DNA from 4 places in the Pantoea sp. X-Soil-YNGN-775 genome. Region 3 is predicted to be linked to each of the others. Evidence: riboswitches for the same ligand, from Rfam matches in the RefSeq annotation. Region 3 holds a riboswitch; each other region holds the start of a gene.
What was found. Region 3 has a riboswitch for thiamine pyrophosphate ahead of tenA (thiaminase II). Riboswitches for the same ligand answer to the same signal wherever they lie in the genome.
Positions count from the first base shown of each region.

Region 1: another riboswitch for thiamine pyrophosphate. It lies ahead of thiM (hydroxyethylthiazole kinase); the one in region 3 lies ahead of tenA (thiaminase II).
Region 2: another riboswitch for thiamine pyrophosphate. It lies ahead of thiC (phosphomethylpyrimidine synthase ThiC); the one in region 3 lies ahead of tenA (thiaminase II).
Region 4: another riboswitch for thiamine pyrophosphate. It lies ahead of thiB (thiamine ABC transporter substrate binding subunit); the one in region 3 lies ahead of tenA (thiaminase II).

Region 1 covers NZ_AP035945.1:2,657,973-2,660,170, reverse strand. Annotated here, with positions in the region: gene AC6I8I_RS12510 (hypothetical protein) at 119-826, shown strand; TPP riboswitch at 1,033-1,128, shown strand; gene thiM (hydroxyethylthiazole kinase) at 1,163-1,960, shown strand; gene thiD (bifunctional hydroxymethylpyrimidine kinase/phosphomethylpyrimidine kinase) at 1,947-2,198, shown strand, end outside.
Region 2 covers NZ_AP035945.1:238,421-240,618, reverse strand. Annotated here, with positions in the region: gene nudC (NAD(+) diphosphatase) at 1-254, opposite strand, end outside; gene AC6I8I_RS01080 (Rsd/AlgQ family anti-sigma factor) at 344-850, shown strand; TPP riboswitch at 1,004-1,104, shown strand; gene thiC (phosphomethylpyrimidine synthase ThiC) at 1,190-2,198, shown strand, end outside.
Region 3 covers NZ_AP035946.1:352,783-354,980, reverse strand. Annotated here, with positions in the region: gene AC6I8I_RS21585 (6-phospho-beta-glucosidase) at 1-605, shown strand, start outside; TPP riboswitch at 729-831, shown strand; gene tenA (thiaminase II) at 913-1,608, shown strand; gene AC6I8I_RS21575 (ABC transporter ATP-binding protein) at 1,605-2,198, shown strand, end outside.
Region 4 covers NZ_AP035945.1:687,172-689,369, reverse strand. Annotated here, with positions in the region: gene sgrR (HTH-type transcriptional regulator SgrR) at 1-750, shown strand, start outside; TPP riboswitch at 786-888, shown strand; gene thiB (thiamine ABC transporter substrate binding subunit) at 934-1,920, shown strand; gene thiP (thiamine/thiamine pyrophosphate ABC transporter permease ThiP) at 1,896-2,198, shown strand, end outside.

The DNA of each region.
Region 1 (2,198 bases), on a different replicon from region 3:
TCAAATTACCGTAAAACGGTAACCCCTACTAAATGCCATCCACAAGGAGGGCCACATATCCTGCTCGCTACCAGCGATAGCGGAGGATTTTATATACCCATTTAAAAAGGAGAAAAACATGGCAAGAACGAAAGGTGCAGTGGCAAAGGGTGTGGATAATAAAGCGGTGCGAGCATTCCTGCTAAAGCATAGCTCATTATCTGAATTACCTCAGATTGTGGAAGATTGTATCTGGGGGGCGATGGGGCAGGAGAAGGAATCGAGAGGTTATAGTGGCGAACGAATCATAGCGATCTTGAAACGGCTTGATTGCATTGATACACCCACGGTATTTAAGCAGATGTGGGATTACAATATCTCGCAAGGTGATTGGACAGCCCCTTCCAGACGAAACACCCAGCGTATGACAAAAGTGCTGAGGTGTGCGTCGGACGCTATTTATCATCACGCCAGATTGTCACGACGGAGCGAGTCTAAACATCAAGAAATTTTCAATTTGACTGACGATGAACGTGAAAAGATACGTTCTTGGGTTAAGGCATGCGAATGGTGGAAGGTAAAAGAATTGCTCTCTTATTGCGGGAAGAGAATGGTTCGCCATCAACCTCCGATATTAGAGTATACAGAAGATAATTTGGTGAGATTAACAACCTCAATGCCTACCACAATGAGGCCATCGATACGCCTTTCTTGCCCATTAAATATCAATGAACACATCAACGACCATCAGCCAGCAACTATGTTCACCGTCAAAGGTAGCAAAAACTTGCAGCCACTTATTGATGAGATTGGTTTGCACTATGCTCGTTTACGAAGTGCAGCCTGAGCGCTTGCCTGAGAATGCAAATTCCAGCCGGGAATATCCCGGCTTTTTTGCATCTTTTCCACCTCGTTCCATTAATAACTTGGGACACAAGCTGGGATACTTTATGGGATTTGTACAGTTTTTAGAGCTTGTTTGTTGGACTTCCCGCTGGCATTATCCTGATCAGGGATTAACGGGACGTTAATCGCAAGTAGTTGATTTTGATTTTAAATGACTCGGGGTGCCCCTCTAATACAGGGCTGAGATACACCCGCTGACCTGATCTGGATAATGCCAGCGTAGGGAAGTCTGATGCCTGACCGCATTCGCCTTCTTGTTCGCCGGTTGGGAGCTATGATGACACATCAATCTCAACACCTTTCTGCTGCGCAATTCGCGCCCATTCTGCACCGTTTCCGCCGTCAGTCACCGCTGGTGCACTGCATGACCAACGACGTGGTACAAAACTTCACCGCCAATGTGCTGCTGTCGCTCAACGCTTCGCCAGCGATGGTGATTGATGCGGAGGAAGCCGCGCAGTTCAGCGGCTTTGCCGATGCCTTACTGATAAACGTCGGAACGCTGACCGTTGAGCGCCAGCAGGCGATGCAGGCGGCAGTCACGGCCGCCAGGCAGGCGGGAACGCCCTGGACACTGGACCCGGTGGCGGTCGGCGCACTGACGCTGCGCACCACTTTCTGCCAGCGGCTGCTGAGCCAGCAGCCGGCGGTGATCCGCGGTAACGCGTCAGAGATCATGGCGCTGGCGCAACAGGCCAGCGGCGGACGCGGAGTGGATAGCCTGCATCAGGCGGATGCAGCGCTGGAGGCTGCCCGGCAGCTGGCCCGCGACTATCAAACGCTGGTGATTGTGACCGGCGAAGTAGACTACGCCACCGACGGCCAGCGCACCTTTGCCATTCGCGGCGGCAGCCCGTTAATGACGCGGGTGGTCGGTACCGGCTGTGCGCTGTCGGCGGTGGTAGCCGGCTTCAGCAGTCTGAGCGGCGATCGGCTGCTCAACGTTGCCAGTGCCTGTCAGGTGATGGCGCGGGCCGGTGAACAGGCGGCGGCAAGCTCAGCCGGCCCCGGCAGTTTTGCCACAGCATTTCTTGATGCGCTCTGGACGCTGGAGGTTGACCATGAAACGCATTAATGCACTGACCATCGCCGGGACCGATCCCAGCGGCGGGGCAGGGATTCAGGCCGATTTGAAAACCTTTTCAGCGCTGGGCGCGTATGGCACCAGCGTGATCACCGCGCTGGTGGCGCAAAATACCCGTGGCGTTCAGTCGGTCTACCGGATTGATGCAGACTTTGTGGCCGCCCAGCTCGACTCGGTGCTGGACGATGTGCGCATCGACAGCGCTAAAATTGGCATGTTGTCGGAAACC
Region 2 (2,198 bases), on a different replicon from region 3:
CCGCGGCCCGCCAGCTGAAACAGTCCGACATCCAGATCGATCAGCTGCCGCACCGAGAACATGCTCTCTGCACGTGGCTCGCAAATCAGCCAGACTTTTTCCCCCTGCCACTCGCCAATTACCCGGGCTTTGGTGCCCGTCAGACCAAAATTTTCGGCGCTTCCGTGGGGTAAATCACCTTGCGGCAACCAAAGTTTCTGCTCGTGGCTGACAATCCACCATCCAGCGTCTACGCTTGAGATTTCGCATTGCATTTATTTCGTCATCCTTAGCGTCAACTCGCACGCTGAAGTCCTGATGTTAAGTGTGTAGATAAACAACTATAACTCACATGGAGTTAGATATGCTTAACCAGTTAGACGTCCTGGCCGAACGCGTAGGTGGCAGTAACGAACTGGTCGATTCGTGGCTGGAAGCCCGTCGCCAGCTGTTAGTAACCTATTATCATCTGGTCGGACTTAAACCCAATAAAGAAGCCCTGACCCGCCTCGATGAGCAGGCGCTGGATAACTTTTGTCATGGCCTGGTCGATTATCTTTCCGCCGGTCACTTTAGTATTTACGAACGCATCATCAGTGAGATGAGCGGTGACAGCCCGATGATCGCGGCAGCCCAAATCTATCCCCCGCTGGAAGCCAATACTGAACGCCTGATGCAGTTGTATGATGGCCATCTGCAGCAGGCGATCGATGACGATAACTGCATGACGTTCCAGCAGGCGCTGTCTGAAGTCGGTGAAGTGCTGGAGGCGCGCTTTACGCTGGAAGACAAGCTGATCCAGCTGGCGTGGGATAACCACCTGGCACCACCACCGGTGGCCAATGACAGCCAGATTGCTCGTCCGGCATAAGGTTAAACGCAGGTAAAGGGGTTGTGATTCAGTTGCAGCCCTTTTATGCTGAAGGGGTTCTGATGGCCGAGGCCAGAAGAACCCATTTTTTTCTGTTTGAACGTTAAGGTTTTTCGTCTTCAGCGGGCGCTCTGCCAGCCGCAGCGTAAAACCGCATTCTTGTCGGAGTGCCCAGTTGGGCTGAGACCGTTAATTCGGGATCCGCGGAACCTGATCAGGTTAGAACCTGCGAAGGGAACAAGAGTAAATATTATCGGTACGCCAGTCTTTTGCACTGCCCGTGCTGTTACTCCTTCCGAACTCCGGACAAGCATCATTCCCACTTACTGGAAGATTGCTATGTCTGACTCAAAAATGACCCGTCGTGAACAGCGTGCCCTGGCGCAGGAATTTATCGATTCACTGCAAGGCGGCAGCGCATTTCCCCGTTCTGAACGCATCTGGATTACCGGCAGCCGGCAGGATATTCGCGTGCCAATGCGCGAAATCAGGCTCAGTCCGACCCCGGTCGGCGGCAGTAAAGAACAGCCGCTGTATGAGCAGAATGAGGCGGTGCCGGTCTATGACACCGCCGGTGCCTATGGCGATCCCGCCGCGCAGATTGATCTGCATCGTGGACTGACAAAGTTGCGGGCGGGCTGGATCGAAGAACGCAACGACAGCCAGCCGCTGCCACAGCGCAGTTCAGACTATACCCAGCAGCGTCTGGCGGATGATAGCCTCGATCACCTGCGCTTTGACGCGCTGCCCACGCCGCGTCGCGCCCTCGCCGGCCGTTGCGTCACGCAGCTGCATTACGCCCGTCAGGGCATCGTTACGCCGGAGATGGAGTTTATCGCCCTGCGGGAGAATATGGGCCGTGAGCGAATTCACAGTGAGGTGTTACTGCAACAGCATCCGGGCCACAGTTTTGGCGCGCATTTGCCAGATAACATCACCCCGGAGTTTGTGCGTCAGGAAGTGGCGGCAGGCCGGGCGATTATTCCCGCCAACATTAACCATCCTGAATCGGAACCGATGATTATCGGGCGTAACTTCCTGGTCAAGGTGAATGCCAACATCGGCAATTCAGCGGTCAGCTCGTCGATTGAGGAGGAGGTAGAAAAACTGGTCTGGTCGACCCGCTGGGGCGCCGATACGGTGATGGATCTCTCTACTGGCCGTAATATTCATGAAACGCGCGAATGGATTTTGCGTAACAGCCCGGTGCCAATCGGCACAGTGCCGATTTATCAGGCACTGGAGAAAGTGAACGGCGTGGCCGAAGCGCTCAACTGGGCAGTATTCCGCGATACGCTGCTGGAACAGGCTGAGCAGGGCGTTGACTACTTCACCATTCATGCTGGCG
Region 3 (2,198 bases):
ATCCCGCCTACGCGGCCCGCCTGTTTCGGGAAAAAGGGGTCAGCCTGCAGATTGACGACGGCGATGCTGAGATTCTGAAAAACAGCGTCGATTTTGTCTCGTTCAGCTACTACGCCTCGCGTTGCGCGTCAGCAGAGATGAACGAGCTTAACAGCAGCGCCGCCAACGTGGTGAAATCTCTGACCAACCCGCATCTGACGCGCAGTGAATGGGGCTGGGGCATTGATCCGCTTGGCTTACGCATCACCATGAATATGATGTATGACCGCTATCAGAAGCCGCTGTTTCTGGTCGAAAATGGTCTGGGCGCACGGGATACCTTTAATGACGCCGGTGAGATTGAAGATGATTACCGCATCAGCTATCTGCGTGAACATATCCGGGCGATGGGCGATGCGATTGCGGACGGTGTGCCGGTGATGGGTTATACCAGTTGGGGCTGCATCGATCTGGTTGCCGCCTCGACCGGCGAAATGAGTAAACGTTACGGATTTGTTTATGTCGATCGTGACGATCTGGGCAACGGCACGCTGGCGCGCAGCCGGAAAAAATCGTTCTGGTGGTATAAAAAAGTGATCGCCAGCAATGGTGAAGATCTGGAGTGACGCTGTCACCTTGTATCGACAGAACAGGCTATTCTGGTCAGCCGACCCGCAGCAGTAAGCGGGCGGCTGGTTGAGCTGGACTGCGGCGTGCCGTTGTATTCAGCAGATAATTATCGTATAACAAACGTCTCCGAGGGGTGTCCTGTAATGGGCTGAGATGGCACAAGCCGAACCCTTTGAACCTGATCTGGGTCATGCCAGCGAAGGGACGGGTCGGCAACGTTTCTGCATCATTTTCTGCGTTTTTGCCTGTTCTTCATCGTATGCCCGGATCTCCTTATGTTAACGAACCGTTAATGGAGATCCTATGTCACTTGCGCTTTTCGACACCGGCTTTTATGGCCGCCTGCGTCACCAGGCGGGCGATCACTGGCACGCCTACGTGTCGCACGATTTTGTGCAGCAGCTCGGCCAGGGCCAGTTGCCTCCCGCCGCTTTTCGTCATTACCTCACCCAGGATTATCTGTTTCTGCTGCACTTTGCCCGCGCCTATGGGCTGCTGGTCAGTAAACTGCACGACCCGGCAGCGTTACGTGCAGCAACGGCATCTCTCAACGCCATCGTCAATGAACTGCCATTGCATGTGGCTTACTGCCAGCAGTGGGGGATCAGCGAAGCCGTGCTGGCCAGCCAGGCCGAAGCCGTTGAAACAATCAACTACACCCGTTACGTGCTGGACGTCGGCCACAGCGGAGATGCGCTTGAGCTGATGACCGCGCTAATGCCGTGCGTTGCCGGCTATGCTGAAATCGGCCTGACGCTGTTACACCATCCCGCGACGGTGATCGCAGGCAATCCTTACGGCGCCTGGATTCAGAATTACGGCGATGCCGATTATCTGGCCGGTGTTCGCGCGGCGTTGAATCTGTTTGAAACGCTGGCCCAACAGCGCGCCGGGGCTGAGCGATTCGACCAGCTGGCGACGATATTCACTACCGCCACCCGGCTGGAATCCGACTTCTGGCAGATGGGCCTCGACCCGCAACTGACGTCATCCCAATGAGCCGTTCAACGCTGTTATCACCGCCGGGCATTTCTGTACGTCAGCTCAGGCTGGATTTGGGATCGCATCGGTTGTTCGACTCACTCGACCTGGAGATCCCCGCCGCGGCCTTCACTGCGCTGCTGGGTGCCAGCGGCGTCGGGAAAAGTAGCCTGATGCGCGTCATTGCTGGCCTGACGCCGCCGACATCCGGGCTGGTCAGCGGCAGTGATGGCCTGCCGCTGGCCGGGCGGATCGCCTGGATGGGCCAGCAGGATTTGCTCTATCCGTGGCTGAGCGTGGAGCAAAACGTCTGCCTGGCCAGTCGTCTGCACGGCGAAAAACCGGACCGCGACTGGGCGCAGCATCTGCTGGCGCGGGTTGGTTTGACTCGCTACGCAACGGCCCGGCCCGCCACCCTGTCTGGCGGCATGCGGCAGCGGGCCGCACTGGCGCGCACCTTATATGCACGAAAGCCGATTGTCCTGATGGACGAGCCCTTTTCCGCGCTCGACGCGCTGACCCGCAGCCAGATTCAGACCCTGGCCGCCGGGGTGCTGGCGCAACATACCGTGTTGCTGATCACTCACGACGCGGCGGAAGCCTGCCGA
Region 4 (2,198 bases), on a different replicon from region 3:
CCGGATATCAGCGATGAGCTGGTCTACGCAGGTGTGCGCCTGCAGGGCGACGGCGCGGATGAGATCCAGGAAGAGAGCCGGCTGGAAGAAGGCTGCTACTATTTGCTGTTTGATCAGCGTTCGGAAAAAGGCCGTGACGAGACGATACGGCGCTGGGTCAGCTATCTGTTCAATCCCATCGCCCTGCTCAACCACGCCGGCGTCGGCTATCAGCGTTACTGGTTTCCGGCCTATGGCCTGCTGCCGCGCTGGCATCACCGCCGCGATCTTACCCCGGTCGAAAAGCCGCCCGGCCTGACTCACCTGACGCTCACCTGGTACAGTCAGCACGTTGAGCACGAAGGCATTGCCAATGCGTTGCGTCCGCTGCTGGCGCAGCACGGCGTTACGCTGGAGACGCGTGAAGTCAGTTACGAATGCTGGCATCAGGGCGAGGCCGACAGCGATATCTGGCTCGGCAGCGTGAACTTCACGCTGCCACTGGCCTTTTCACTGTTTGCCCAGCTGTATGAGATCCCGCTGCTGCATCACTGTTTGCCGATCGACTGGCACGCTGATGCCGCCCGCTGGCGTGAAAAAGCGCTGCCGCTGGCCGAATGGAGCAAGCGGTTAGTGGAAGAGGCCGGTCTGCATCCGCTGTTCCACCACTGGCTGCTGCTTGAAGGTCAGCGCAGCATGCGCGGCGTGCGGATGAATACCCTCGGCTGGTTCGATTTTAAATCTGCCTGGTTTGCGCCGCCCGCGCTGTAACGCTTTCGCGCTGACGCTGAAATGACTAGAATGTGACGTTCTCAACGGGGTGCCGCCTGCTGACCGCAAACGGCTGAGAGAGACCCGTCGAACCTGATTCGGTTAATACCGACGTAGGGATTTGAGAGGCCTGCTGCTCAGATCCTTTGCGACTCATCCCCTATTCTCCTGAAGGAGCGCAAAGTGTTTAACAAAGTTCTGCCACTGCTGCTGTTACTTTCCACCCCGGTACTGGCTGCCAAACCGGTTCTGACGGTTTACACCTACGACTCCTTCTCCGCTGACTGGGGCCCCGGTCCGGCGGTCAAAAAAGCCTTTGAAGCGCAGTGCGATTGCGAACTGAAATTTGTCACGCTGGAAGATGGCGTGTCGCTGCTGAATCGCGTGCGAATGGAAGGCAAAAACAGCAAAGCGGATGTGGTGCTGGGACTGGATAACAACCTGCTGCAGGCGGCGCAAAAAACCGGTCTGTTTGCCGCCAGCAAGGTCGATACCGCGCAGCTGACGCTGCCGGGTGGCTGGCACGACAGCACCTTTGTTCCGTTTGATTATGGCTATTTCGCCTTCGTCTATGACAAAACCCGCCTGAAAAATCCGCCGAAAAGCCTGAAAGAGCTGGTAGAGAGCCCGGAAAAATGGCGGGTCATCTATGAAGATCCGCGTACCAGTACCCCGGGATTAGGTCTGCTGCTGTGGATGCAGAAAGTCTATGGCGATCAGGCCCCGCAGGCATGGCAAAAGCTGGCGCAGAAAACCGTGACGGTCACCAAGGGCTGGAGTGAAGCCTACGGTCTGTTCCTGAAAGGCGAAGGCGATCTGGTGCTGAGCTATACCACCTCGCCGGCCTATCACATCATCGAAGAGAAAAAAGAGAACTACGCCGCCGCACCGTTTGCCGAAGGCCACTATCTGCAGGTCGAGGTTGCTGCGCAGTTAGCCAGCAGTAAACAGCCGAAACTGGCGCAGCAGTTCATGCAGTTTATGGTCTCGCCGGCGTTCCAGAACACCATCCCGACCGGCAACTGGATGTATCCGGCGATCAAAACCACCCTGCCTGCTGGCTTCGCCACGCTGCAGGTGCCCGCCACCGCGCTGCACTATTCGCCGGAAGAGGTAGCCAGCCAGCGCTCTGGCTGGATTAGCCAGTGGCAACGCGCCGTCAGCCGCTAATGCCGCGCTGGCTGATCCCCGGGTCGCTCGCCACGCTGCTGTTAATCAGCGTGGCGCTGTTCGCCTTTATCTCGCTGTGGAATGCCGCGCCGGTCACCGACTGGCGTAGCGTGCTGCTGGATGAGTACCTGCAGCACGTTGTGGCGTTCTCCTTTGGTCAGGCGCTGCTCTCCGCCCTGCTGTCGTTGCTGCCTGCAGTGCCGCTGGCGCGCGCCCTCTATCGCCGCCGCTTTCCCGGTCGTCAGCTGTTGCTGCGTCTGTGTGCCATGACGCTGGTG